4 regions of the Mesorhizobium sp. M0195 genome follow, and region 4 is predicted to be linked to each of the others. Evidence: predicted binding sites of a transcription regulator. Region 4 holds the regulator's gene; each other region holds the start of a gene.
What was found. Region 4 encodes LexA, which represses DNA repair genes until DNA is damaged. Its sites were predicted from a motif close to TGTTCNNNNTGTGTTCNG; they were not measured.

Region 1: the regulator LexA is predicted to act here: its motif matches at 1,627-1,644, upstream of NKJ12_RS02860 (ImuA family protein).
Region 2: the regulator LexA is predicted to act here: its motif matches at 1,425-1,442, upstream of NKJ12_RS24260 (single-stranded DNA-binding protein).
Region 3: the regulator LexA is predicted to act here: its motif matches at 2,588-2,605, upstream of parE (DNA topoisomerase IV subunit B).

The regions. Positions count from the first base shown of each region.
Region 1 covers NZ_JAMYSV010000001.1:571,900-579,213, forward strand. The annotation lists gene NKJ12_RS02855 (DUF6504 family protein) at 1-603, opposite strand, end outside; gene NKJ12_RS02860 (ImuA family protein) at 545-1,603, opposite strand; gene NKJ12_RS02865 (metallopeptidase family protein) at 1,788-2,210, shown strand; gene NKJ12_RS02870 (DUF1737 domain-containing protein) at 2,483-2,689, opposite strand; gene NKJ12_RS02875 (HpcH/HpaI aldolase/citrate lyase family protein) at 2,718-3,596, opposite strand; gene NKJ12_RS02880 (DUF4153 domain-containing protein) at 3,878-5,422, shown strand; gene NKJ12_RS02885 (response regulator) at 5,427-6,119, shown strand; gene NKJ12_RS02890 (ATP-binding protein) at 6,107-7,314, shown strand, end outside.
Region 2 covers NZ_JAMYSV010000015.1:68,385-75,698, forward strand. The annotation lists gene NKJ12_RS24250 (MarC family protein) at 1-253, shown strand, start outside; gene NKJ12_RS24255 (OsmC family protein) at 262-687, opposite strand; gene NKJ12_RS24260 (single-stranded DNA-binding protein) at 811-1,323, opposite strand; gene NKJ12_RS24265 (cupin domain-containing protein) at 1,533-1,922, shown strand; gene NKJ12_RS24270 (ArsR/SmtB family transcription factor) at 2,005-2,319, shown strand; gene NKJ12_RS24275 (SRPBCC family protein) at 2,316-2,840, shown strand; gene NKJ12_RS24280 (ATP-dependent Clp protease proteolytic subunit) at 2,866-3,471, shown strand; gene NKJ12_RS24285 (hypothetical protein) at 3,570-3,866, shown strand; gene uvrA (excinuclease ABC subunit UvrA) at 4,574-7,314, shown strand, end outside.
Region 3 covers NZ_JAMYSV010000010.1:6,167-13,480, reverse strand. The annotation lists gene NKJ12_RS19575 (DUF2336 domain-containing protein) at 1-297, shown strand, start outside; gene parE (DNA topoisomerase IV subunit B) at 466-2,517, opposite strand; gene NKJ12_RS19565 (GGDEF domain-containing protein) at 2,784-3,953, shown strand; gene gcvP (aminomethyl-transferring glycine dehydrogenase) at 4,026-6,836, opposite strand; gene gcvH (glycine cleavage system protein GcvH) at 6,853-7,221, opposite strand; gene gcvT (glycine cleavage system aminomethyltransferase GcvT) at 7,227-7,314, opposite strand, start outside.
Region 4 covers NZ_JAMYSV010000018.1:78,966-86,279, reverse strand. The annotation lists gene gltX (glutamate--tRNA ligase) at 1-3, opposite strand, end outside; gene NKJ12_RS25950 (ComEC/Rec2 family competence protein) at 100-2,565, shown strand; gene lexA (transcriptional repressor LexA) at 2,559-3,293, opposite strand; gene kynU (kynureninase) at 3,744-4,991, shown strand; gene NKJ12_RS25935 (hormone-sensitive lipase) at 5,088-5,918, shown strand; gene NKJ12_RS25930 (molybdopterin molybdotransferase MoeA) at 5,926-7,131, opposite strand; gene moaC (cyclic pyranopterin monophosphate synthase MoaC) at 7,131-7,314, opposite strand, start outside.

The DNA.
Region 1 (7,314 bases), on a different contig from region 4:
CGACACGGCTTCGTCGAGGCGGCCGAGCGCCTGGTCGAGGCGCAAGAGCAGCGATGCGCCGAAGCGGCGGGCCAGCGGCGCGCGCGGTGCTGCCATGACGGCGCCGGCCGTGCGCAGGCCGACGCTTTCGAGGCTGGCGCGGACCTCCGGGTCGATGCGCAGCGCCGCCAGCGGCATGGGCGCGAGAAGCGCTTCCTCCTCACCATCGGGCACGATGCGGTCGCCGGCAAACCGCGCCGCCGCCCAGGCAGCACCAGGCGTGGCGGCAAGCCCGGCGCGGACATCGAAGCCCTGATGGAAAAAACGCGCCAGGATATCGTCCAGCATGGAGCGTTCGCCGCCGAAAAGATGCGTGCAGCCGGTGACGTCGAGATAGAGGCCGTCGGTCCCGTCGAGCGCCACCAGCGGGGTATAGCGGTCGCACCAGTCGGCGAGGCCTTCGAGCAGGCGCCGGTCGGCCTCCGGATCGGCCTCCACGATGTCGATCGAGGGATGCATGGCGCATGCGTCGGCTATGCCCATGCCGCGCTTCAGGTTAAGCGCCTCAGCCCGTTCGTCGAGGGCGGCGATGCGCTGGGCGTTCCCTTGGCGATGGCTGATCACCAGCGGCAGGTGATCCGACGGCCGGGAACGCCAGGACCGCCCCAGACGCTGCCGCAGGATCCTCTCGGCGGCGAGATGCGGAAACCACAGAGAGAGGATTCTTTGGCCGTTCTGGGGCCGATTCCTGAGACCTTCCTTGCTCGCCCCGTCTTTCTTCGAATATGCGTTCATCGGGGTTCCACTCCAGTGTGAATTGTCCGGGCAAGGCCGTGCGGCTCTTGCCGATGGCGACGGTGAAGGCGGGCCGGCCGATCGAGCCGGCGAGCGGCCCGGCGATTGTCTGGCGCGCTGCCGCCGGTGCCGCCGACAGGATGAGGCGGACGGGCGCTGCCGTCGGCTCGGGCTCGCCGGCCTGGCGCAGCAGGAACAGCGGCCGGCCGGCACTCTGCGCCCGGGCGTGCAGCCGCCGCGTCGCGGTGAGATCCAGCCGCTGCGGGCTGCCGCGGATTTCGAGGATGACGGCGGCCAGCGCCGTCATCCGGGCAGCCTCCTCGGCGACCCACAGCGCATCGAGCAGCCTTGGCGCCTCGGAAAACAGCAATTGCTCCGGCTCGATGCCGAAAAAGGCGTGAAGCCCCCTGGCGTAGGGGAAGCCGGCCTCGCGGAAAACCTCGGATGTGCCGATCCACAGCACCGGCAGTCGCGGGCCCTGGCTGAGGATCAGGCTGACGAGCGCGAGCACAAAGCCGGCGACGGCCCCGGCATCGCGCGTCGCGGCGCCATGAAACTCGCTCAGCGCCGACTTCGGCAGGCCACCGCTCAGCGCAGCATCGAGGCGCTCCGCGCCGGTGGACAAAAACGCATCCTGCGAAGCCACGGCGAGGCCGCGCCGGACAATAGTTAGATTTCGAGGCAATGTCAGAGTCTGGGGGCTGACATCCGCATCAACGGGGGCTGCGCCGGCCGACGCCTCCAGACGCTCGGACAGCGTTCCCTCGATCTTCGCGATCTGGCGGCGCAGGGCAAAAACAGTCTCCCGCGCCACGGCGCTGGTCGCCATGACGGTCAGCTTCCATTCACAATTGTTCCTGTTATGTTCCTATAGATTCCAGAGGCCGGCCAAAGAGTCAAGCGGAGTCATGGGGAATTTATTCCTGTAGTGGGGGCGTGGCACGGTCACCCCAGCCCGGCCATTTGCCGAGTCCGGCTCGAAAGCCTATATGCCGGGATCAAAGGGACAAAGCATGGCTCGCATCTACCAAACACGCATCTGGCACGACCAGCTTTCGCCAACGATGGAGGAAATCGAGCTCCTGGCGCTGGAGGCCTATGCCCATCTGCCGGAGGACTTTCGCAAGTTGACCGGCGAGATCGTCATTCAGATCGCCGAATTCCCGACCGACGAGATCATGGACGACCTTTCGCTGGAAACGCCCTTCGACCTGTTGGGGCTGTTCGAGGGGCGCGGCATCGCCGAGCGCTGGAATCCGCAGACCGGCGAGGGGCCGAACCGCATCACGCTCTATCGTCGCGCCATCCTTGACTACTGGGCCGAGAACGAGGAAACGCTGGGCGACATCGTCACCCATGTGCTGATCCACGAGATCGGCCACCATTTCGGCCTGTCGGACGACGATATGGAGAAGATCGAAGAGGCAGCGGAGTGAGCGACCCCGCTCCTCGTCATCCTGGGGCGGAGCAAGGGGCGACGCGGCGCAGACCCCAGGATCCATGCCGTGATGGTGGTGCAGTGCTCCGGCGGTGCAGAACCGAACGCTCATCATCCCGTTCTGGGTAACGGGGGTGGTAGATCACACTAATCCTGATCCGCCGTGCCCTTCGGCAGAGGTAACGGCATGGATCCTAGGGTACTCCGCGACGTCGCTTCGCGACTGCTACGCCCTAGGATGATGAAGGACGAGCGCTTCGGCGAACCTCCCTACCAATCGCTGAGCTTGGTGTCGGGGCCGTATTCCTGGCCCTCGATGTCCTTCACCACGGCCTGGCCGCAGCGCATGGTTTTCGCTTCCTTGTCATAGGCATAGGTCGGTGAGCCGAACAGGTGCCAGCCCGTGTTCAGCGCCGCCGTCACCTTGTGGCAGAAGCTGGCATCGTCCGGGCCGGACAGAAAGCGGTAGAGTTTCATTCTTCAATCCTGTTGTCAGTTACGATAATCATGCGCGAACAGCGGCGGCCTTCGCCAGCAGTTTTTCGGCCTGCGCCAGATGCAGCCGCTCGACCATTTTTCCGTTCAGCGCAATCACCGCCTTGCCGGCATTTGCGGCAAGCGCGAAGGCTTCCTTGATCGCGCGCGCCTCGGCCAATGCGTCAGGCGTCGGTGCAAAAGCGCGGTTCGCCGCCTCGATCTGGGCTGGATGGATCAGCGACTTGCCGTCAAAACCCATGGCGGCGGCTTCCGCGCACTCGCGCGCAAACCCGTCCATATCGCGAAAATCATTGAAGACGCCATCGAGCAGGTCGAGGCCGCCGGCACGCGCCGCGAGCACCATTTGCATCAGCCATGGCACGAGATAGCGCCGATCGGGCGTGGCGAGAATGCCGGTGTCTTTGACCAGGTCGTTCGTTCCGGCAACGAAACAAACCAGGCGCGAGGACGGGTCGCGGCCGAGCTCGGCAATCGGCCCGATATTGAGCAGCGCCTTGGGCGTCTCGATCATCGCCCATAATTTGACCTCGTCCGCGATAAAATTGTCGTCTAGCACGTCGCCGGCCTCGAGGATGTCGCGCGGAGTGTCGACCTTGGGCAGCAGGATGGCGTCGGGCGTGCATTTTGCCGCGGCCAGCAGATCGTCGGCGCCCCATTCGCTCGACAGCGCATTGATGCGCACCACCATTTCGCAGCGCCGGTTGGAACGGCCGGCGAAAATCGCCGCCAGTTTTTCGCGCGCGGAAAGCTTGTCGGCCGGGGCGACGGCGTCCTCGAGATCGATGACGACGGCATCGCAGGTCAGCGGCGGAATCTTGGCCAGCGCCTTGTCGTTCGAGGCCGGAACGTAAAGCACCGAGCGGCGCGGGCGGTAGCTTTCGGTGATCATGTTCGATCTATGCCGCCTGCAGCCAGCCGAGGCAAGCCGTGCATAAAAACTGCACGTAATTTCGGAAAATCTCCTCGTCTGCGCCCCGCTTGCCACCCGGCAGAATGCGACAAGGGCGGCATGCAAGAGCAAACGAACTCCCGTTGGTCCGTGCCGTACCGGCTTCGCCGCGAAAGCTGGTGGCTCGTCGATCCGCCCCAGACTTTGGCAACCCTCCTCCCTTTCGTCCGCAAATCCCTGCCCACCGGCCGCATCAAAGCCGCCGAGAAAGCCCGATCATGACAGTATTCCTCTCGGCGGCGCCGAGCTATTGCAGCCGCTTCGGCGTTGCCGTCCTGCTCGTCGCGTTGGCCGATTTCTTCTTCTATGGCCAACCGGCGGGCATCACGCTTTTCCTGTTCGGCGTTGCGATTGCCGCGGCGAGCATGGCTCTCCATCCTCTCGGCGTCTTCAACGATGGCAAGTTCTTGTTCAAGCCGGTTGCGCTGCTTGTGGGGCTGCTGCCGCTTGTGGAAAATGTCAGCGCACTGTCCGTCTCCATTGCGCTGGCGGCGATGGCCGTCTTCGTGCTTTCGCTGGGAGGGCGATTGCGACACGGGCTTGCCCGCGTTGCCGGCCAGCTTTTGACCTTCCTGCTCGCAGCGCCTTTTCGGTTCATCCGCGATTTCTTCCGCTGGCGCAAGGCGGCGCGGCGGCTTGGCCGACGACGCATGCGCCTTGCGGCGATCGCCGTCTGGGTCATGCCGCTGAGCCTCGGCGCAGTGTTTCTCGCGCTGTTCGGCGCCGCCAATCCGGTCATCGAATACTGGTTTTCGCTGATTGACCTCTTCGCCCTGCTCAACCTCATGCAGTTGCCGCGTCTTGCCTTCTGGCTATTCGTGCTCGTCGGCGTATGGGCCTTTCTGCGGCCGCGCCTGCCGCGGTTTCTCCGCCGCCGCAGGGTGTCGCCAGCCAGCGCAGCGGCGACGCCGGCCACCAGGACCACGATCGAGGACATCGTCTTCGGCAAGGCCGCTATCCTCCGCGCGCTCGTCGTCTTCAACATCCTGTTCGCGGTGCAGAGCGCACTCGACGCCACCTATCTGTGGGGCGGCATCGCGCTTCCCGACGGGCTGACCTATGCCGCCTACGCGCATCGCGGTGCCTACCTGCTGATCGTCACGGCACTGCTGGCCGCCGGCTTCGTGCTGGCGGCGCTGCGGCCGGGCAGCGCGACCTCCGGCGATCCGCTCATCCGCCGGCTGGTCTATGTCTGGGTGGCGCAGAACATCGTTCTGGTGATCTCGTCGATCCTGCGGCTCGATCTCTATATCGGCATCTATGCGCTGACCTACTGGCGTGTCGCCGCCTTCGTCTGGATGGGGCTGGTGGCGGCGGGCCTTGCCCTGATCATAGCCCGCATCGCGCGCGGAAAGTCTAACGAATGGCTGCTTTCCGCCAATCTTCTGACGCTATCGGCGACGCTCTATGCCTGCTCGTTCATCAACTTTGCCGCGCTGATCGCCAACTACAATGTCGACCATTCCTTCGAAATGACCGGCCAAGGCACCCAGCTCGACGTCTGGTACCTGCGCTCGCTCGGGCCCGGCGCCTTGCCGGCACTCGATCGTTTCGTGCAGCACCAGAGCAGGACGGTTTCCGCGCAGGATGCCTCCATCCGCGAACTCGCCGGCTGGTATGCACAGGACGAAGCACGCTTCCGCGCCGGCCAGGAAAACTGGCGCGGCTGGAGCTTTCGTGACTGGCGGCTCAACCGCGCCCTCGACAGGCGTGGCCCGTTTGTGGTTCCTCCGATGTCCGAACCCTTCATGCCGGGCCGCTGATTTGATGCCGCACCACATACTGGTCGCCGACGACGATCCGCACATTCGCGAAATCATCTGCTTCGCGCTCGAAAAGGCCGGCATGAAAACGCTGGCAGTGCCGGACGGCGCAGCTGCCTTGCTGGCGATCGAACGCCGTGCTCCCGATCTTGTCGTGCTCGATATCGGCATGCCGGAAATGGACGGGCTGGAAGTGTGCCGGCGGCTTCGCCACACATCCGACGTGCCGGTGCTGTTCCTGTCCGCGCGGGATGAGGAGATCGACCGCATACTGGGGCTGGAAATGGGCGGCGACGACTATGTCACCAAGCCGTTCAGCCCGCGCGAGCTGGTCGCCCGCGTCAACGTCATCCTGCGCCGCGCCCGGCCTGCGCCCGAACCAGCCGACGACCGGCAATTCTCTCATGGCAGACTGGCGCTGGTGCCGGCAAGCCATACAGCCAGCTTCGACGGCAAGCCGCTGGCGCTGACCTCGATCGAATTCGCCATCCTGAAAGGGTTTCTGGCGCGGCCGGCGCATGTGCTCGGCCGCGACATGGTGATGGCCAATGCCTATGCCGCCAACATCCACGTCGCCGACCGCACCGTCGACAGCCATATCCGCAACATCCGCGCCAAGCTCGCGGCCATCGGCTGCGTCGATGCGATCGAGACCGTGCATGGCGTCGGCTTCCGGCTCGGTCGATGCGGGAGTTGAGCGCCCGAAAATGGATTGGCAGCAAATGGCGGCCACGGCTTGCCACGGTCGTCATTGCCATCCTGATCATGGTGATGGCGCTGCCGCTGGCCGGCCTGTTCTTCTTCCGGCTCTACGAGAACCAGCTGATCCGCCAGACCGAGGCCGAGCTGATCGCACAAGGCGCCGCCCTCGCCGCGATCTATGCGCAAGAGGTTCGTGAGGCCGGCCTTGCCCCGGAAAAGCTCGGCACATCCATGCCTCCACCCAGTACAGGGGATCGGGCTTCTCCCTACCAGCCAATCGAACCGCGCCTCGATCTTGCGTCCGACAGGATCCTGCCAACCCGACCAGCGGCCACGGCGGCCAGCGTCGATCCTGCCTTCGCGGCAATCGGCGCGCGGCTGTCGGGCATTCTTGCCGAGACGCAGAAAACCACACTTGCCGGCTTCCGGCTGCTCGATCCCAGAGGCGTGGTCATCGCCGGCCGTGAGGAGGCCGGCCTGTCGCTCGCCGCTGTCGAAGAAGTTCGCGCAGCGCTTGCCGGCCGCTACGCCAGCGCGCTCAGGCTGCGGGTTCCGGACCAGCCTTCGCCGCCGCTCTATTCGGTCAGCCGCGGCACCAAGGTTCGCGTCTTTGTCGCCATGCCGGTTGCCGTTTCCGGCAAGGTCGCCGGCGTGGTCTATCTGTCGCGGACGCCAAACAACATCGTCAAGCATCTCTATGGCGAGCGCGGCAAGGTGGCGCTGGCGGCAATTGCCATTCTAGGCGGCACGCTGCTGATCGGGCTGGTTTTCCTGCGCACCGTCAGCCGGCCGATCTATGCGCTGATGGAACGCACGAATCGCATCGCCGCCGGCGACCGCGCGGCGATCAGGCCGCTTGATCACCACGGCACGCGCGAAATGGCGGCGCTTTCTGCCGCCTTCCTCGACATGGCCGAGAAACTGCATGCACGCTCCGACGGCATCCAGACTTTTGCCACCCACGTCTCGCACGAGCTCAAATCGCCGCTGACGGCGATCCAGGGCGCCGCCGAACTGTTGCGCGATTCGGGCAGCGCGATGGACGAGGCCGAACGGCGGCGCTTTTCGGACAATATCGTCACCGATGCCGGCCGGCTCAATCTGCTGGTGCGCCGCCTGCTCGACCTGGCGCGCGCCGAAAATCTCGAGCCCAGCGGCGAAAGCACGTCGCTCACTGCTGCGCTGGCGCT
Region 2 (7,314 bases), on a different contig from region 4:
CGGTCCCGGCGCGATTTCGGCGACCGTCCTGCTCTCAAGCTCGTTTCAGGGTTTGGGCGCGCAGATAGCGCTTGTCGGCATCATCGCCATCTGCCTCGTCATCACCTACCTGGTGTTCGTGCTGTCAGAGCGCATCGACCGTATCCTCGGCCAAACCGGCCGTTCGATCCTGACAAGGCTGCTCGGCGTCATCCTGGCGGCGCTCGCCGTACAGTTCGTCGCCGACGGCATCAAGGCGCTGATGGCGACGTAGGAACAGCCCTACTTCGCTGTCGTTTCAATGACTTCGAAGTCGTGGGTAATCTCGGCAGTCTTGGCCATCATTGCCGAGGCCGAGCAGTATTTCTCGATCGAAAGCCCGATCGCCCGCTTCACCTTGTCGTGTGATAGCGCCCGGCCCTTGACGACAAAATGCATGTGAATGCGGGTGAACACCCTGGGATCGGCTTCTGCACGGTCGGCATCGAGTTCGACCACGCAATCTTCGACCGCCTCGCGCCCCTTTTCGAGGATATGGACCACGTCATAGGCCGAGCAGCCGCCAGTGCCGATCAGCATCAGTTCCATTGGGCTCGGCCCCGGCGTCTTGCCCTCCGGCCCGAACGCAGTGCCTAGCACCAGCTTGTGCCCACTGGCGGACTCGCCGACGAAAGTGCGCTCCTCGACCCATTTGACCCTTGCCTTCACCTGATACGTCCTTTCACCGCTCAAACGCACAACGTCCCGAAAATCCAAGACAGATTTTCGGGACGCCATTTCGTGGCCAAGGTGCCGGCGCTTTTCGCCGCAAGGGCAGTCCGCCCCGAGAAATCAGAACGGGATTTCGTCGTCCAGCTCGCGCGACGAACCACCGCCGCCGCCCTTGTTGGCGCCACCACGATTGAAACTTTCGCCCGGGCCGGACTGGCCGAAATCGGAACCGCGGCTCGCACCACCACCGGCATAGTTGCCGACCTGGCCGCCGCCCTCACCCCGCGCATCGAGCATCTGCAGCTCGCCGCGGAATTTCTGCAACACGATTTCGGTCGTATAGCGGTCATTGCCGGTCTGGTCCTGCCATTTGCGCGTCTGCAGCTGGCCCTCGACATAGACCTTCATGCCCTTCTTCAGATACTGCTCGGCCACCTTGGCGATCTGGTCGTTGAAGATCACGACATTGTGCCACTCGGTCTTTTCCTTGCGCTCTCCGGACGTCTTGTCGCGCCAGCTTTCCGACGTCGCGATGCGGATGTTGACGACCGGGTCACCCGAATTCAGGCGGCGGATTTCAGGGTCCGCCCCGAGGTTGCCCACCAGAATGACCTTGTTGACACTACCCGCCATGATACTTCTCCGCGCTCATCCGAAACCAGATTTTTGTCGCCGCACCTTACAGGCTATGGACAATCCCTGCCTGCCGTCGCTGCCTTTTCCCACAACGTTTTTGTTCTCTTTTCGTTCTATAGGAGAGGCCCTGCACTGTCAATAGTTGTCAGTAAGAAGTAGTGTCTTGGCGTCGAATTTCCACAGACCATGGGATCGAGGCGAACTCAATGAAGATGGTTGCGCATGACGATCAGCCGCAAGAAGAGTGGCGGACGGGAGTAAAGACCCGCATGCATGTCTCGGCCTGCAACGGCGCAACTCAACTTTGCATATTCGAACAATGGGTCGAACCCGCGGTTGGCGCCCCGACACATTGGCACCCGGTCGAGGAAGTGCTTACCGTCATCGCTGGCAGAGCCGAGATGTGGATCGATGACGAGCATCTCGTCTTGACTGCCGGACAGTCGCTAGTTGTTGCCGCGCACAGGCAACATGGCTTCCGAAACGTCGGCTCCGAATTGCTTCATATTCATGCTGTGCTCGCGTCACCAGTTTTCGAGGCGACGTTCAACGGATCCCCCGACATGGTGAGACGCTGGCTTCCAGCGAGTTTGTAAAACCTCGCCTGTCTTAAAAAACACCGCCTGTCTTAAAAAACACGGCTTGCCAAACCGATAAGTATTGACTTATGCTTTCGACATGATCGAAGCAGACATTTTTCGGGCACTGGCGGATCCAACGCGTCGCGCCGTCTATGAGCGGCTCGCCGACGGCGAGATGACGGTGTCGGAACTGCGCACTGGCATACCGGTATCGCAGCCGGCGGTATCGCAACATCTCGCAGTGCTGCGCGGCGCCGGCCTCGTGGTCGAGCGCCGGGCCGGTCGCAACGCCTATTACCGCGTCGATCCGAAGGGGCTTGCGCCACTGCTCGGCTGGATCGAACGCTACCGTGCGTTCTGGCCAGAGCGCATCGAAAGGCTCAAGACGGTTTTGAAGGACATGGACCAATGACCAGCCGAGGCAAAGAACGCGCCGAAATGGCCGCAGACAAGATCGAGTTCGAGTGCGAGCGGCCCGAACCGCCGGAAAAGGTGTGGCGGGCGCTGACGGTGCCGGACCTGCTCGCGGCCTGGATGATGCCGAACGACATCAAGCCCGAAATCGGCAACCGTTTTGCCTTTAAAGCGCCGAATGCGCCGATCGAGTGCGAAATCCTCGACGCGGATCCCGGACGGCTGCTGCGCTATTCCTGGCGGGAGCGGCCGGCGCCCGGCGATACGCAGGTGCCGCCCGGTAGCCCGGTGGAAAGCCCAATGAACGATAGCCCAGTGGACAGCATCGTCACCTTTACGCTCGACCGCACCGTTTCCGGCGGCACGCATCTGCGCATCGTCCATGATGGTTTTGCTCGGGCAGCAGTGCCGGAGATCGCGATGGCAGGCGCCGGTTGCCGACTTTCGTTTGAAGCGCGTACTCCCAAGTACAAGCAGATCGCCGCAAACACCCCGCGCCTCTTTATGCGCGCGGCCTGAACGACGACCGTCAAAGGAGATAACGATGAGCGGCCTTGCCAATTTGGTGCCGATGGTGATCGAGCAATCGAGTCGCGGCGAACGTGCCTTCGATATATTTTCGCGGCTGCTGCGCGAGCGCATCGTCTTCATCAACGGGCCGATCGACGACGGCACCTCGGCGCTGGTCTGCGCCCAGCTTCTGTCGCTGGAATCCGACAATCCCGACAAGGAGGTCTCGCTCTACATCAACTCGCCGGGTGGCGTGGTGACCAGCGGTTTCGCCATCTACGATACGATGCAGTATATCAGCTGCCCGGTCTCCACCGTTTGTATGGGCTTCGCCGCCTCGATGGCCTCGTTTCTCCTGATGGCGGGCACGCCAGGGCGGCGTATCGCGCTACCCAACACCAGCATCGTGCTGCATCAGCCTCTCGGCGGTTTCCAGGGCCAAGCCTCCGATATCCAGCGCCATGCCGAGGGCATCCTTCGCACCAAGCGGCGCATGACCGATCTTTACGCCCACCATTGCGGCCGCACCTACGAAGAAGTGGAACGCACGCTCGACCGCGACTTTTTCATGACCGCCCAGGAGGCCAAGGATTGGGGACTCGTCGACCATGTTTTCGACACTCGCAAGCAGGCCGCATGAACGAGTTGGGCCGGCGGACGCAACCGAGGCGATTGAGCGCCCGCAACTTCAGCGCCATCGGTCTGGTCTTGCCGCCATCACGGCACTATAGTCCGGGGATGACCGCCAGCCGTTCGTCCAGCCTGTTATGCCTTGCTACCGCTACTGTGGCCGGCACGAACATGCTGGTGGACATGGCATTTGCCCAAGATAATTCGACGTCTTCGCAAAAGGGCGCCCTGCCCGGCGTGACCAGCGACTATCGCATCGCCGAGCCAGCGCCGCAGCCTGAGCCCGACGACGCGGTTCCAAGCAGCGGCAACGGCACGTTCAAGATCGGCGATACCGACGTTCGGATTTCCGGCAGCATAACCATCGATGTCGCTACCGGCGGGATCAGGCCCCCCAGCCGGTAAGTTCGCCTGGCATGCACCACAAATGTGCGCTTCAAACGAACAGCCCCGTCATTGCTTGTGCAATTGACGGGGCTTCTTGGATCTAAAATCCAAATTGCCGGGAGTGTACTGCCGGCTTTTTATTTCGGATGCTTCGCGGCGTTCAGCCGACGATCCGACTAGCAGTCTCTGATTGTTGTGGGGATCGGCAGGTCAACGTTGGCAGGTAGCGCAAATGCCTGGCCTAGCCACTTATACCTGCCGCGGCTCCAGCGACACGTGGAGCCTCAAGGAACTGTCCGGTGGAGTCATGCCTCTGCTCTCCTTCTGTTCGTTGCGACTGTCGTCGTCGAAGCGCTCATCGCATAACCCGCGGCGTCTCGCAGGCTAGCCCCAGGCCGCGAGGCCATCGAAAGACGGCCGGCTTCGTTGACGTTTGGAGTCTGCCCCCGTGACAGATGGACGTCAACCTTGAATGGCCGATTGCCGAAAAATGTGATCGCGAGACGCTTTGTGAACCCCGGGTGAACCCAGCCGCACGGGCAGCTTTTGTCAGGAGCGTGTTCGGCCTTTGTTCTTTCCGCTTGCCCGTTCGCGCGAAAGGCGGTTAAACGCTTTGGTCGAGAGTTGTGGCGTCTCTCGAAAAGGCGGCGAAATTACCTACATAGGGGATGGTCGGGAAAACCCGCCCATCCCACGAATTCCAGATTCTGAGGCGGCGACCGGCGATGGCCGACCATAAATATCTCTCCATTCGCGGGGCACGCGAACACAATCTGAAGAATGTCGATCTCGACCTGCCGCGTGACAGCCTGATCGTCATGACCGGTCTGTCGGGGTCGGGCAAGTCGTCGCTTGCCTTCGACACGATCTATGCCGAGGGCCAGCGCCGCTATGTCGAGAGCCTTTCGGCCTATGCACGACAATTCCTCGAAATGATGCAGAAGCCGGACGTCGACCAGATCGACGGCCTGTCGCCAGCCATCTCCATCGAGCAGAAGACCACCTCGAAGAACCCACGTTCGACTGTCGGCACCGTCACCGAGATCTACGATTATATGCGGCTTTTGTTCGCCCGCGTCGGTGTACCCTATTCGCCGGCCACCGGCCTGCCGATCGAGAGCCAGACGGTCTCGCAGATGGTCGACCGGGTGCTTGCAGTCGAGGAAGGCACCCGGCTGTTCATCCTGGCGCCGATGGTGCGCGGCCGCAAAGGCGAGTACCGCAAGGAACTGCTGGAGCTGCAGAAGAAGGGTTTTCAGCGCGTCAAGGTCGATGGCGTCTTCTACGAGATCGCCGACGTGCCCGCGCTCGACAAGAAATACAAGCATGACATCGACGTTGTCGTCGACCGCATCGTCGTGCGCGGCGATCTGGCGACGCGGCTCGCCGATTCCATCGAGACCGCGCTGAAACTTGCAGACGGACTGGCGGTAGCGGAATTTGCCGACAGGCCGCTCGACGCCAGCCAGACCGGCGAGGATTCGGTCAACAAATCGAAGAACGAGACGCATGAACGCATGCTGTTCTCGGAAAAGTTCGCCTGCCCGGTATCCGGTTTCACCATTCCCGAGATCGAGCCCAGGCTGTTCTCCTTCAACAATCCGTTCGGCGCCTGCCCGACCTGCGATGGGCTCGGCAGCCAACGCGCCATCGACGCCAGCCTGGTCGTGCCCGACGAGAATGTCTCGCTGCGCGCCGGCGCCGTCAGCCCTTGGGCGAAATCGACGTCGCCCTATTATGCGCAAACGCTGGAAGCGCTGGGCGTTGCCTACGGCTTCAAGCTCGGCGACAAGTTCAAGGATCTGAGCGAAGAGGCAAAGCAAGCCATCCTGCACGGCACCGGCGAGCGCGAAATCACCTTCCACTACGATGACGGCCTGCGCTCCTACAAGACGACCAAGACCTTCGAGGGCGTCATCCCCAACCTCGAGCGCCGCTGGAAGGAAACCGAATCCGCCTGGATGCGCGAGGAGATCGAGCGCTTCATGTCGGCCACGCCCTGCCCGGCCTGCCGCGGCTATCGGCTGAAGCCCGAGGCGCTCGCGGTCAAGATCGCCGGCAAGCACATTGGCGAGGTCACCGAGCTGTCGATCCGCAAGGCCGACCAGTGGTTCACCGATCTGCCCGCTTCGCTCAACGACAAGCAGAACGAGATTGCGGTGCGCGTGCTCAAGGAAATCCGCGAGCGGCTGCGCTTCCTCAACGATGTCGGGCTCGATTATCTGACGCTGTCGCGCAACTCCGGCACGCTGTCAGGCGGCGAGAGCCAGCGCATCCGTCTTGCCTCGCAGATCGGCTCCGGCCTGACCGGCGTACTTTACGTGCTGGACGAGCCGTCGATCGGTCTGCACCAGCGCGACAATGCCCGCCTGCTCGATACGCTGAAGCATCTGCGCGACATCGGCAACACAGTGATTGTCGTCGAGCATGACGAGGACGCCATCCTGCACGCCGACTATGTCGTCGATATCGGCCCGGCCGCCGGCATTCATGGCGGCCACATCATCGCCCAGGGCACGCCGCAGCAGATCATGGCGACGCCCGCTTCGATCACCGGCAAATATCTGTCGGGCGAGCTCGAAGTGGCGACGCCGGCAGTGCGGCGCGAGGCCAAGAAGAACCGCCGGCTGAAGGTCGTCGGCGCGCGCGGCAACAATCTGAAGAACGTCACCGCCGAAATCCCGCTCGGCACGTTTACCGCCGTCACCGGCGTGTCCGGCGGCGGCAAGTCGACCTTCCTGATCGAGACCCTGTTCAAGGCGGCGTCGCGCCGCATCATGGGCTCGCGCGAGCATCCGGCCGAGCACGACCGCATCGAGGGGCTGGAATTCCTCGACAAGGTCATCGACATCGACCAGTCGCCGATCGGGCGCACCCCGCGCTCCAACCCCGCCACCTATACCGGCGCCTTCACGCCGATCCGCGACTGGTTCGCCGGCTTGCCGGAGGCCAAGGCGCGCGGCTACCAGCCGGGCCGCTTCTCGTTCAACGTCAAGGGCGGCCGCTGCGAGGCCTGCCAGGGCGACGGCGTCATCAAAATCGAGATGCACTTCCTGCCCGACGTCTACGTCACCTGCGACGTCTGCCACGGCAAGCGTTACAACCGCGAAACACTGGACGTCCTGTTCAAGGGCAAGTCGATCGCCGACGTTCTCGACATGACGGTCGAGGAAGGCGTCGATTTCTTCGCCGCCGTGCCAGGCGTGCGCGACAAGCTGGAGACGCTGAAACGGGTCGGCCTCGGCTACATCCATGTTGGCCAGCAGGCAACGACCTTGTCGGGCGGCGAGGCGCAGCGCATCAAGCTTGCCAAGGAACTGTCGCGCAAGGCGACTGGCAAGACGCTCTACATTCTCGATGAGCCAACCACCGGCCTGCATTTCCACGACGTCGCCAAGTTGCTTGAAGTGCTGCACGAGCTGGTCGACCAGGGGAACACGGTCGTCGTCATCGAGCACAATCTAGA
Region 3 (7,314 bases), on a different contig from region 4:
GAACAACGGGTGAGAGCACTGCTGGCCGGCGGCCATGACGTGGCGCTGCAGGCACTGTTCCGCAGCGCCGGGCTTGCCGCCGCCACCCACGCAATCATCCTGCGCGCGCTGAAGGTCTGGCGCGAGGTCGCCAATGGCAAACGCCTCGCCGGCGTGCAGGAAGTCAGCTGGCTGATGCTGAAGGAATTGGGCGGGCAGTCCGCCGAGGGCGATCTTGCCGGGCTGGTCAAGTCGATCCATCTCGACGCGTTGCGCGAGAACGCGCGCGAGCACGCGCTGGCGATCGCGGCTGCCTAAAGCAATTCCAGGAAAACTGTGAAACGGTTTTCCGTCCGGAATTGCTTTAAAACAAAGGAAAGAGCGGTTCGGCGTTTCCGTGAACGCTGAACCGTTCCAGGCCTCGTCCTTCGCGAAAATATCCGGATCGCAACAACCGCCGTCTGTGGCTCACCTGGCAGAAGACGCTCAGATATCCAGCACTTCCGTCTCGGCGAATTCCGCGCGTTCCTGGATGAAGCGGAAACGGGCCTCGGGCTTGGTGCCCATCAGTGCGTCGACAGCATCCTTGGTGGCCGCCTCGGCCTCGATCACATCGACCCTGAGCAGCGTGCGCTTTCTCGGGTCCATGGTGGTTTCCTTGAGCTGGGCGGCCATCATTTCGCCCAGCCCCTTGAAGCGGCCGATCTCGACCTTGCCGCGCCCGGTGAATTCGGTGCGCAGGAGTTCGTCCTTATGCGCGTCGTTGCGGGCATAGCCGACCTTGCCGCCTTGGCGGATCGAATAAAGCGGCGGGACCGCCAGGTAGAGATGGCCGCCGCGGACCAGGTTTGGCATCTCCTGGTAGAAAAAGGTGATCAGCAGCGAGGCGATATGGGCGCCGTCGACATCGGCATCGGTCATGATGATGACCCGGTCGTAACGCAGGTCCTCGTCGCGGTATTTCGAGCGCGTGCCGCAGCCCAAGGCCTGGATCAGGTCGGATATCTGCTGGTTGCCGGCAAGCTTGTCGCTGCCGGCACTGGCGACGTTGAGGATCTTGCCGCGCAGCGGCAGCACCGCCTGGCTGGCGCGGTCGCGCGCCTGCTTTGCCGAACCGCCGGCCGAATCGCCCTCGACGATAAAGAGCTCGGCGCCGGCGGCGGCATTCTGCGTGCAGTCGGCGAGCTTGCCGGGCAGGCGCAGCTTGCGCACCGCACTCTTGCGCGACACTTCCTTTTCCTGGCGGCGGCGCACCCGTTCGTCGGCGCGCGCGATCACCCATTCGAGCAGTTTCGAGGCCTCCTGCGGATTGTCCGCCAGCCAGTGGTCGAACGGGTCGCGGATGGCGGTTTCGACGATGCGGATCGCCTCGATCGTCGCCAGCCTGTCCTTGGTCTGGCCGACGAATTCCGGTTCGCGGATGAACACCGACAGCATGCCCGCCGCCGAGATCATCACATCCTCGGAAGTGACGATCGAGGCGCGCTTGTTGCCGACCAGATCGGCGTAGGCGCGCAAGCCGCGCGTCAGCACGTTGCGGAAGCCGGCCTCATGCGTGCCGCCTTCGGCGGTCGGAATGGTGTTGCAATAGGAATTGATAAAACCGTCGCCGCCGAACCAGGTCACGGCCCATTCGAGCGAGCCGTGACCGCCCTGCTTCTCGCTCTTGCCGGCGAACATTTCACGGGTCACCTGGAATTCGTCGCCGAGCGAGGCTTTCAGATAGTCCTTGAGGCCGCCCGGAAAATGGAATTCTGCCTTGGCCGGCGTCGTGTCCTTTTCCTTGATCAGCGAGGGATCGCAGGTCCAGCGGATTTCGACGCCGCCGAACAGATAGGCCTTTGACCGCGCCATGCGGTAGAGCCGCGCCGGCTCGAAAGCAGCACCCTTGCCGAAAATCTGCTCGTCTGGATGGAAGCGGATCTTCGTGCCGCGCCGGTTATGCACGTCGCCGAGCTGCTCAAGGCCGGTCACCGGAACGCCTCGTGAGAAGCGCTGGCGATAGAGCTTGCGCCCAATCGCGACCTCGACCTCGAGATGGTCGGACAGCGCGTTGACGACGGAAACGCCGACACCGTGCAGGCCGCCGGACGTCTCGTAAACCTTACTGTCGAACTTGCCGCCTGAATGCAGCGTCGTCATGATGAGTTCGAGCGCCGGCTTCTTGAATTTCGGGTGCGGATCGACCGGAATGCCGCGGCCGTTGTCGGTGACTGACAGGTATCCGTCGGCGGAAAGCTCGACATCGATGAAGGTCGCATGGCCGGCGACCGCCTCGTCCATCGAGTTGTCGATGACCTCGGCGAACAGATGGTGCATCGCCTTGTCGTCGGTGCCGCCAATGTACATGCCCGGGCGGCGGCGCACCGGCTCCAGCCCCTCCAGCACCTCGATGTCGGCGGCACTGTAACTCTCGCTGGCGTCGCGGGGCGCCGGCCGCTTCGCCGCCTGCACCAGCGGATCGGCCGGGCGCGTGGCGGCGCGAGCCGGCTGCGGCTGCTTGTCCAATTTGGCGAAAAGATCGTTGTTGTCGTCCATGCCGGTCCTGGATTCCGATGCTGCGAATCACCACCCGATACTGCCACGCTTTTCGCGGGCAGGCGACGGAGGTTCCTGTTACGTTCGAGGATAGAGCCTCTTACTGCAAAACCATTCGACAGCCAAGCGGCGGAAACGAAGTTGGAGCATCGACGTTTTGTAAACCCTGTCCGAAGGTTACGCCGGAAGATTGGCTAAAAAGCGGTATTTGCGGACTGTCGCTGACCTAGAATGCAGCGGAACCCTCAAGAGGCTGTCGCTTAAGCATGTTGGATTACAGTTCGCTCCTGCTCGCGGCGGCGCTGTCGGGCACGTGCCTCAGCATCACCATGTTCGCCATCTGGTTCAGCGCGCCACAGGCACGCTTTGTGCTGACGGTGGCGTGTGGCATTCTCGTGCTCGTCGCACATGTGGTGTTGTTCTGGCATTACACCAGGGATCCAAGCCTCTGGCTTTGCCAGATCGTGCTTGCGCCTCTCAGCCTCGGTTTCCTGATTATCTGCCTGTCGGCCATGCAATATCTCGGCGTAGGCGATTACAGGCGCGCCATCTTGCCGACCTTGGTTGCGATGGCTGTTTGCGCGGGCGCGACGTATCTCGGGTTTGATGGTGTCGGCTTTATTGTCACCTACGCGACGGTAACGGCGCTGCTCTCGCTCATCGGGGCGATGTTCTGGATTGAGGGTGGTCACGATCGCCGGATATTGCTGGTCGTCTCGTTCCTGAGCGGCGTCTGTGCGCTGTCGTTTGGACTTTGCGGCGCGGTCCTGCTGGTCAAGGGGCAATGGGTGCTGGGTGTTGCGCCCGACAATTGGGCCGAGCGGGTGAATTCCGTCGTAGCCGTCGCCTGCATGACCGGGCTCGGCGCATTGACGCTCTCCCTGCACCATTTGCAGGCGCAGATCGAATTGAAGGCCGAGACGATGACCGATCCATTGACCGGGCTGATGAACCGGCGGGCGTTGACGGCACTCTACGGCGAGCGGGTCTTCGGCCCGTTCATGTCCGTCGCCATGTTCGACCTCGACCATTTCAAGAGGACGAACGACGTTTTCGGTCATCCGGTCGGCGACCAGGTTCTGCGCCGCTTTGCCGCCGTCATCAGGAAATACGCCAGGACCGGCGTCGACGCGTTCCGGTTGGGCGGCGAGGAGTTCGTGCTCGTCATGTCGCGGATGCCGGAAGAGAAGGCCTATGACATTGCGAGCAAGATCAGCGTCGCCTTCGGCACGGAAGTCGTGGCCACACAACTTGGTCCGTTGCGAAGCACAGTCAGCGGCGGCATCGGCTTTGGCGGAACAAACGGCACCGGTCTCGACGATGTGCTGGCCGAAGCCGACGCAGCACTCTATGCGGCCAAGCGCGCCGGGCGAAATCGCGTCGTCGTTCGGGACCGGGCGAGCAAGGCCGACGGGCCGGCCTTGCGTTCTGCCTGATTGGGGTTTCTATCTTCTTGTTAGACCCATGATCTTGTCGGAAAACCGGATTCCACTTTTCGGAATCATGATCTATTCCGCCGCACCCAGATATTCCGACAGCGGCGGGCAGGAGCAGACCAGGTTGCGGTCGCCGGCGACATTGTCGATGCGTGACACCGGCGGCCAGTACTTTGCTGCCGTATCGGCATCGCCGGCGGGGTAGGCCGCCTCCAGACGCGAATAGGGATGGGTCCATTGGCCGGCCAGTGCCTCGGCGGCGGTGTGCGGAGCGTTGACCAGAGGATTGTCGGCCAACGGCCATTCGCCCTTCGCCACCTTGGCTGCCTCGCCGGCTATGGCGATCATGGCCTCGCAGAAACGATCCAACTCGCGCTTGGGCTCGGATTCGGTCGGCTCCACCATCAGCGTGCCAGCGACCGGGAACGACATGGTCGGCGCGTGGAAGCCATAGTCGATCAGCCGCTTGGCGATATCGTCGACGCTGATGCCGGCGCTGTCCTTGAGCACGCGGGTGTCGAGGATGCATTCATGCGCGACGCGTCCGTTGCGCCCCTTGTAAAGCAGGGGGAAATGCTCGCCAAGCCGCGTCGCCACATAGTTGGCGGAGATGATCGCCGTCTCGGTTGCCTGCTTCAGGCCGGAAGCGCCCATCATGCGAATATACATCCAGGTGATCGGCAGGATCGAGGCGCTGCCGAACGGTGCTGCCGCCACGGCATGGACCGAGCCTTCGGTGACGTGGCCGGGCAGATGCGGCTTCAGATGTGCTTTGACGCCGATCGGGCCGACGCCGGGGCCGCCGCCGCCATGCGGGATGCAGAAGGTCTTGTGCAGGTTCATGTGGCAGACATCGGCGCCGATATCGCCGGGACGGGCGAGGCCGACCAGTGCGTTGAGGTTGGCGCCGTCGAAATAGACCTGGCCGCCATGGCTGTGGACGAGGGCGCAGAGGTCGCGCGCCCCTTCCTCGAAGACGCCATGCGTCGAAGGATAGGTGAACATCAGCGCCGCGAGATTATGCGCATGCTCGGCCGCCTTGGCCTGCAGGTCGTCCATGTCGATATTGCCGTCCTCGGTGCAGCGCACGACGACGACGCTCATGCCGGCCATGGCCGCACTTGCCGGATTGGTGCCATGCGCCGAGGAGGGGATCAGGCAGACGGTGCGATGGCCTTCGCCGCGTGACAGATGATAGCGGCGAATGGCGAGCAGCCCGGCATATTCGCCCTGGCTGCCAGCATTGGGCTGCAGGGTCACCGCGTCGAAGCCGGTGATCTCCGCCAGCCAGCCTTCCAGCTCGTCGATCATGGCGCGATAGCCTATCGAATGGTTTGCCGGGGCGAAGGGATGCAGGTTGGCGACATCAGGCCAGCTCACCGGCATCATTTCGGCGGCGGCGTTGAGCTTCATGGTGCAGGAGCCGAGCGGGATCATGGCGCGGTCAAGCGCCAGGTCCTTGTCGGCCAGCCGGCGCAGGAAGCGCATCATGTCGGTTTCCGAGTGGTTTTCGCGGAAGACGGGCTGGGTGAGGAACTCCTTGCCGCGCGGTTTTCCGGGCGTGGAACTGCCGGCGGCAACGCCGGCCTTAGCGCCGAAAAGTGCTGCGATCGCCTCCAGATCGGCTTCGGTGGAGGTCTCGTCGAAGCTGATGCCGACATGGTCGGCGTCGATGACGCGCAGCAGGCGGCCCGTCTTTTCTGCGGCGGCGGCAATCGCGCCGGCTCTGCCCTTCACTTCCGCAGTCACCGTGTCGAAGCGGCTTTCGCCGATCACCGAAACGCCCGCTGCCTTGAGGCCGACGGCCAGGCAGTTGGCCAGCGTGTGGACGCGGCCGGCAATCGCCTGCAGCCCGGCAGGGCCATGCCAGATCGCGTAGGCCGTCGCCATATTGGCGAGCAACGCCTGTGCGGTGCAGATGTTGGAGGTCGCCTTGTCGCGGCGGATATGCTGTTCGCGTGTCTGCAAAGCCAGGCGATAACCGGGACGGCCCTTGCTATCCGTCGACTGGCCAACAAGCCGGCCGGGCATCAGCCGCGTCAGCCTGTCGGAGACGGCGCAATAGGCGGCGTGCGGCCCGCCAAAGCCCATCGGCACGCCAAAACGCTGCATCGGGCCGACGGCGATGTCGGCGCCAAGCCTGGCCGGCGCATCGGTCAGCGTCAAGCCAAGCGGGTCGGCGATGAAGACGACCAGCGCGCCGGCGGCACGGGCCTTGTCGATCGCTGCCTTGTGATTGCCGTAGACGCCGAATGTATCGGGCCAGGAGACCAGCAGGGCGGCGGTGTTGTCGTCGATCACCTCGCCGTCCACCTCGATGCCGAGGGGCTCGGCGCGGGTGCGCACGACGTCCAGCGTCTGCGGGTGCGGCGTGCCGGCCAGTGCCACCTTGGTGCGCTTGTCGCGATGATGGCGCAGCGCAATGCCGACCGCTTCGGCCACCGCCGTCGCCTCGTCGAGCAGCGAGGCCGATGCCACCGGCAGGCCGGTCAATTCTGTCACCAGCGTCTGGAAGTTGAACAGCATTTCCAGCCGGCCCTGGCTGATCTCGGCCTGGTAAGGCGTGTAGGCGGTATACCAGGCCGGGTTCTCGAACAGGTTGCGCTGGATCACCGGCGGCACATGGACGCCATGATAGCCGGCACCGATAAAGCTCTTCAGCACCGTGTTCTTTGCCATCGTCGCCGCGAGCTCGGCCAGCGCTTCCGCTTCGCTTGCGGGGGCGGGCAGGGCCAGCGGCCGGTCGAGCCGGATCGACTTCGGCACTGCCTGACTGATCAGGGTCTCGACCGAAGGGACGCCGATCGTCGCCAGCATGGCTCTGACGTCATGGAGGCCCGGGCCGATATGGCGAGCCGAGAAGGGGTAGGGTGCTGCGGTCATCTTCCTGGTCCTGCTATCAACCAATATGGGCTTTGTAAGCGGCTTCATCGAGGAGCCCATCGAGCTGGCTCTCATTGGCCAGCTTCATCTTCCACAGCCAGCCGTCGCCGGTTGCCGCCGAATTGACGAGCGAAGGATCGGCCGACAGCGCGGTATTGGCCTCGGTGATCTCGCCGTCGACCGGCGCGTAGACATCCGATGCGGCCTTGACCGATTCGACCACCACGGCGGTGTCGCCCTTGGCTAGCTTTCTGCCCAATTCCGGCAGCTCGACAAAGACGAGGTCGCCGAGCTGCTGCTGTGCGTAGTCGGTGATGCCGACCGTGGCGACGCCGCCCTCGACGCGAAGCCATTCGTGATCTTCGGTGAAATAGGTCTTTGCCATTGAAATCATCCTTTGCGGTAGCGATGGGGCGTGAAGGGCAAGGGGTGGATGTCGACCGGGATTTTCGTCCCGCGGACATCGGCGAACAGTTTT
Region 4 (7,314 bases):
CATGGAACTCTCAGGCGGGCCAAGGAAGTGGGTTTGCGGACTTTCGCGCGTTGCGCGTTCATGTAGCATAGGAGGTCGAGGGCGCAAGAGGCAGACCCGATGGCTGTGCGAGGCCGTGGTGCGGGCGAGGGCGAGGACGCTGGTAGCGGCGTCAGCGAACGCTTGCTGTTTGCCGCTCCCCCGCCTGCCCTGCCGGTATCGGCATTGCTGCCCGCTCCGCGCTTCGATGCTCCGTCGCTGCCGGCCAGCGACCCAGCAACGGTTCCGGTGCCTGCGTCCGAGCCCATCGTGCGCCTACGCCGGCGTTTCCGCCTCCCGTCACCATCCCGCATCCGCAACAGCGTAACCTCGGCAGCCGGCCTGGAACTCGACCGTGGCGTCGCCTTCCTGCTGGTGCCGGTGTTCCTCGCATGCGGGGTGGTCGTATATTTCGCGCTGTCGGTGGAGCCGGCCTTTCCGCAGCCGATCGCAATCGTGCTCCTCGCGGCCCTTTGTGCCGTCATCTCGCGGTCATGGCCCAGGACCCGCCTGTGCTTCATGGTGGCGCTGCTCTGCGCGCTTGGCGTGCTTGCCGCCAAGTTCGAGACCTGGCGTGTCGGGACGCATATGCTCGGTTCCGAAATCTCGACGCGGCTGACGGGTCGTGTCGTATCGTACGAGCCCATGGCGAGCGGCCGCATCAGACTGACAATCGATGTGATCTCAACCGCCAGGCCGACGCTGCGCTACATGCCGGAACGGGTCCGCATTTCGGCGATGAAGATACCGGCTGAGCTGGCCGCTGGTTCCGAGATCACCGGCTATGTGCGGCTGCTGCCGCCGACCGGCCCGGTGCGGCCCGACAGCTATGATTTCTCCTTCGACAGCTATTTCGCCGGTATCGGCGGCAGCGGCTTCTTTCTCGGCAATCCGAAAGTCGTGGCTTCGGGCAGCATGCCGCTTGCCGCGCGGCTTTCTTCCGCGATCGAAGACGCGCGCGAATCCATCGCCGACCATATCCGCAGCCGCATCGGCGGCGCCGAGGGCGAGATTGCTGCTGCGCTGATCGTTGGCGTGCGCGCCGGCATTCCCGAGGAGATCAACGAAGCGATGCGGCGTACAGGCATCTACCACATCATCTCCATCTCGGGGCTGCATATGGCGTTGGTCGCCGGCACCATCATGGCGCTGCTACGCGGCGCCTTTGCGCTGTTTCCCGACTTCTCATCGCGACGGCCGGTCAAGAAATATGCCGCAGCCGCCGCGCTTTTTTCGATTGCGGCCTACCTCGTCTTTTCCGGCATTGTGGTAGCGGCCGAACGCAGCTTCATCATGCTGGCGGTGATGCTTATCGCCGTGCTGTTCGACCGGGCCGCGCTCACCATGCGCAACCTGGCGATCTCGGCCATCGCGGTCATCGTGGTGTCGCCGCACGAGGTGGTCGGTCCGAGCTTCCAGATGTCCTTCGCCGCGACGGCGGCCCTTGTCGGCGCCTATGCCGGCTGGTCCGACTACCGCGCCGGCAGGGCCACCACGCCGCCGCCGCGGCGGTCGCCGCTACGCCTCGCCACGCGAAAGGTCCTGCTGGGCATGGGCGGCCTGGCGATGACCTCGATCATTGCAGGGAGCGCCACGGCGCTTTTCGCCATATGGCATTTCCAGCGCGTGGCGCCGCTCAGCCTGTTCGCCAATCTGGCCATCATGCCCATCGTCTCACTGGTCGTCATGCCCTTCGCCGTCCTCAGTGCGCTGGCGATGCCGTTCGGCGCGGATGGGCCTTTCCTATACGTGATGGGCAAAGGGCTGACGGCGATGATCGCCCTGTCCGGGTGGATCTCCGAGCGCTCGCCGATCGATGCGGTCGGACTGATTTCGCTGAGATCTGTCCTTTTGGTGACGATCGCCCTCGTCATTGCCAGCATGGCGACGACCTGGTTGCGGCTCGCGGCACTTCCTTTTGCGCTCGCCGGCTTGCTAACGACAACGCAGACGCGCGTACCCGACGTATTGATCTCGGAGGACGCACGGCTGGTCGCGCTGCCGATCGGCAGCGGTGAGCTCGCCGTCAACCGGGCACGCCCGAATGAGTTCACGATCGACAACTGGAAACGCGCGCTCACATCAGAGGCTATCGTCGCGCCGGAAACACCTGGAAAGAACGATCCGCAATTCGACATTGCCGATCCGGCCGACCTACCGCCGGGCATGCCGTTCATTTGCACGGACGGTCTCTGCCTCGCCAGGCATCCATCCGGCGCGATCATTGCGCAAGCCAAGGACCGCGATACCGCACGGCCAGCCTGCGCCTTCGCCAGCTTGATCGTCATCGACGACGCCACCGCCCATAATCCCTGCTACTACGACCGGCTGGTCCTCGTCGTCACCAAACGGCAACTGGCGCGCGCGGGAAGTGCGGCCGTCTATTTCGATCCACAAGCGGCAACACGCGCCGAAATCCGCTTCGCCGTCGAAAAATCATACCGGCCCTGGCACGTGCAGCGGAAATTTTCACGCGCGGCGCGCGGCCTGCCGCCATACCGCAGAGCCGACAATCCAAAAGCCGGCACCAAGGGCGCAACTCAGTAGCGGCGGATCAGCCCAACGAGCTTGCCCTGCACCTTGACCCTGTCTGGTCCGAAGATGCGCGTCTCGTAGGCCGGATTGGCGGCCTCCAGGGCGATCGAGGCGCCCTTGCGGCGGAACCGCTTCAGCGTCGCTTCCTCCTCGTCGACCAAGGCCACCACGATCTCACCGGGGCTCGCCGTATCGGCGTTGCGGATGATCACCGTGTCGCCGTCGAAAATGCCAGCCTCGATCATCGAATCGCCTTTGACCTCGAGCGCATAATGCTCGCCGCCCATGATCATATCCGGCGGCACCGAAATCGAATGCGTCTGGTGCTGGATAGCATCGATCGGCACACCAGCGGCGATGCGGCCCATTACCGGGATCGAAACGGCGGCGACGACATCGTCGTCATTGCCGGCTGCAGGGACGCGCGACGATGTGGGCTTGCCCTGCCGAGGGGCACCTTGCCCAAGACTGCCCTGGATGACACTCGGCGAGAACTTGCGTGCCGCATTGAGGCCGGGGGCGATCGAGTCAGGCAGGCGTAGTACCTCCAGCGCACGGGCCCGGTTGGGCAAACGGCGAATGAAGCCGCGCTCCTCCAGCGCCGTAATCAGTCGGTGGATTCCGGATTTGGAAGCCAGGTCGAGCGCTTCCTTCATCTCGTCGAAGGAAGGTGGGATACCGCTTTCCTTCAACCTTTCGTGGATGAACATAAGCAGTTCGTGTTGTTTGCGTGTCAGCATAGCGACCCCCAACAGAATCAGAAAACAAACCCAGAACAGACACTATCTGTTCCAGTTGTGTTCCGCAACTGTTTAAAGTTTAATGAATGCGTTAAGGCTCGGGAAACAAACGACGTCCCCTACCGGCGTACCGTATTTTCACCGCCGCGAGCCTCATCCCCTTGATTCTGCTTTCGTTTGCGCCGTTCTGGCCTCCTTGAAGGCGGCACTGGCATCGGCCGTCGGTCGGCAAAGGGCACGGAATTGAACCCGTATCGACTGGTGCTGTTTGGTCAATGCACCGTGAACGAAACGAACTCAAAACGCCAACCTCGGGCTAACTCCAGGTTTCCACCGCCTGGTCAGGCTGCTTCTCGCCGGTGGAGCCTTGCTACGCGCTACCCGGTAATGGAAGAACAGTTGATGCGTGTCCGGCGTTGCGTTGGATTTTTTTGAGGGAGCAGGCAAATCATGACGGGAATTCCCGATCTCGTGGCCGTAAAGGCGATGGATGCCGCGGATCCGCTGCGCGCGATGCGCGACCGCTTTGTGTTGCCGCAAGGAGTGATCTATCTCGACGGCAATTCGCTAGGAGCTGCTTCACGTGCCGCCTTCGATGAATTGCGCAAGGCCGCGACCGAAGAATGGTCGCATGATCTCATCCGCGCATGGAACACGGCCCGCTGGTTCAACATGCCGCTTGAACTTGGCGACCAGCTCGGGCGCCTGATCGGTGCCGCGGTCGGCCAGACGGTGGTCTGCGACACGACGTCGGTCAACATCTACAAGCTGCTGCACGCGGCCATGGCCATGCGACCGGAGCGGCAGGCCATCGTCGCCGAGGGAGATAGTTTTCCGACAGACCTCTACATGGCTGAGGGTGTGGTTTCGACGCGAAAAGATGCGCTGCTGCGCCTCTCGGGGGTCGACGCGCCGACCATCGAGGAGCTGATCGACGATCGCACCGCCGTGGTGCTGGTCAATCACGTCAACTACAAATCGGGCGAACTGCGCGACATGCCGGCTCTGACGCGCACGGCCCAGGAAGCCGGGGCGATGATCGTCTGGGATCTCTGCCACACCGCTGGCGCGATGCCAGTCGAGCTCGACAAAGCAAACGCCGATTTTGCCGTTGGCTGCACCTATAAATATCTGAATGGCGGCCCGGGCGCGCCTGCCTTCATCTATGCGGCTGAGCGGCATCTTTCCGACATCCAGCAGCCGCTCACCGGCTGGTGGGGCCATGCACGACCCTTCGCCTTCGAGCCAGGCTATGCGGCCGGCACCGGCATCCGCCGGTTTCTGTGCGGCACCCAGCCGATCCTTTCGATGCGCACGCTGAAGGGCGCGCTCGACATCTGGGACGATGTCGACATGACTGCGGTGCGCAAGAAGAGCATCGCACTGGCCGATCTGTTCATCGAGCTTGTCGAGGCAAAGTGCGGCACTTACGGCCTCACGCTCGAAAGCACGCGCGATGGGGAAAAACGCGGCAGCCAGATTTCATTCATGCATGAGCATGGCTACCAGATCATGCGCGCGCTGATCGAACGTGGTGTGATCGGCGATTTTCGCGCGCCATCGACCATGCGCTTCGGCTTCACCCCGCTCTATGTCGGCTATGCCGATGTCTGGCAGGCCGTCGAAGTGCTTGAGGACATCCTGCGCACCGGTGCGTGGAAGGATGCGCGCTTCGCCATCAAGGCGGCTGTCACTTGAGATTGATGCGAGAGCTGGAATCGTGAGGCTGGCGATGATGCGCCGCGCGATGCTCGCGGCTAGGTTGCAAGGCCATATTGCCAGGGAGGGCGCAGGGTGTTCGAACGTCATATTGCCGATTGGGACAACGCCTATGCCAACGGCGCCAACATAGCCGGCAGCGATCGCTGGCCGGCGGCCTGGGTCGAGCCCGCGCAGGTTTTCCGCGAGGCGCTTTCGACCGAGGGCAGGGCGCGGCTCGACCTGGCCTATGGCGATAACCCACGCAACCGGTTCGATCTTTTCCTGCCGGCCACCAAGCCGAAGGGGGTCGTGGTGTTCGTCCATGGCGGCTACTGGATGGCATTCGACAAGAGTTTCTGGTCACATCTTGCCGCGGGCGCTGTTGATCGCGGCTATGCAGTTGCCATGCCGTCCTACACGCTCTGTCCGCAGATACGCATTGGCAGCATCGTCAAGGAAGTCGGCGCGGCGATAGGCAAGGCGGCGGCGATGGTCGCAGGGCCGCTGATGCTGACCGGGCACTCGGCCGGCGGCCATCTTGTTAGCCGGATGGTTACCAGGACAACGCCGCTGGCGCCCGAAGTGGTCCGGCGCGTTCGTCACGTGGTGTCGATCTCGGGGGTGCATGATTTGCGCCCGATCATGCGCACCGGCATGAACGAGACGCTGGCGATCGATGAGGCCGAGGCGCAGGCCGAAAGTCCGGTGCTGCTGCGCCCGATGGAAAAGGCCCGCCTGACCTGCTGGGCCGGCGGCGGCGAGCGCGCCGAATTCCTGCGCCAGAGCGCGTTGCTGGCCAACATCTGGATCGGCCTGGGTGCCGCGACCAGCTCCGTGGTCGAGCCCGACCGGCATCATTTCAACATCATCGACGGTTTGGCCGATCCAGACCATCCGCTGACCCGGACCTTGACCTCGGAGTGAGGCAGGTTCAGCGTAGCATCAGCACGTCGCAGGGGGAGCCCGCCGCCGCAGCAGGCGCGAACGGCGCGCGGACGATCAGCCCGTTGGCATCGGCCAGCATTTTCAGCATCGAGGAGTCCTGGATGCCGAACGGCGTCGCCACGAGCGCACCGGCGTCGTCTGTGACAACAGCCCGCACATAATCTTGCCTGAGATCGTTGGCCGGCATGGCAGCACCGAGCCGTGCCCGGCGGATATCCTGCTGAAAGGCGCGGCCGCCGAGCCGCGCCAGCAGCGGCTTCAGGAAGAGCTGAGCGCAGACCAGGCTCGCCACGGGGTTGCCGGGCAGGCCGATGCAGCGAATGTCGCCCAGCCGCCCGAACATCAGCGGCTTGCCCGGTCGCATGGCGATCTTCCAGAAATCGAGCGTCATGCCTTGCCCGGTCAGCACGTCATGGACGAAGTCGTGGTCGCCGACCGAGGCACCGCCCAGCGTGACGATGACGTTCGCGCCAGCCTTCACGGCCTTTTCAACCAATGCCGCGATCGCCTCCCTGCGGTCCGGCGCGATACCGAGGTCGAGCGCCCGCGCACCGACCGACTGTGCGGCGGCAGCGACACCATAGGCGTTAGAGGAGATGATCTGGTCGGGGCCAAGCTCGCTGCCCGGCGGCAGCAATTCGTCGCCGGTGGCGATGATGGCGACCAGCGGCCGTTTGACCACGCCGACCTCGGGGTGATTGGCCGATGCCGCCAGCGACAAGGCGGCCGAATCGAGCAGGCGGCCTTTGGGCAGCAGGACATCGCCCTTGGCGAAATCGAGCCCAAGGCGGCGGATGTTGCGCCCCTGCGCCGTCGGCTCTGTCACTTCGACGCTGCCGCCGCCGAGGTCGCGGACGTTCTCCTGGATGACGATAGTGTCGGTGCCTTCGGGAAGCGGCGCGCCGGTAAAGATGCGCACGGCCTGCCGCTGCTGCACCGTTCCGGCAAAGTCGCGTCCGGCCGGCGCTATGCCGATCACCGAAAGCCTTGCGGGTAGGGACGCGATGTCAGCCGCCCGCACGGCATAGCCGTCCATGGCGGAGGCGTTGAACGGCGGCTGGGTGCGGAGCGCCACAACCGGCTCCGCCAGCACGCGGTCGGCGGCATCCAGCAGCGCGACACGTTCGCCCGGCAGCGCAACTGCTCCGTCCAGCAGGCGCTCGAGCGCCTCGGCAACTGGGACCAGCGCCATTAGCGGCCTGCCTCGGTGGCCCCGGTGATCTTGTAGTCGCCGGATTTACCGCCGGTCTTTTCAACCAGCCTGATGCCGGAGATGACCATGGCGCGGTCGACCGCCTTGGCCATGTCGTAGATGGTCAGGCAAGCGACCGAGACGGCACTCAAGGCCTCCATTTCAACGCCGGTCTTGCCAGTG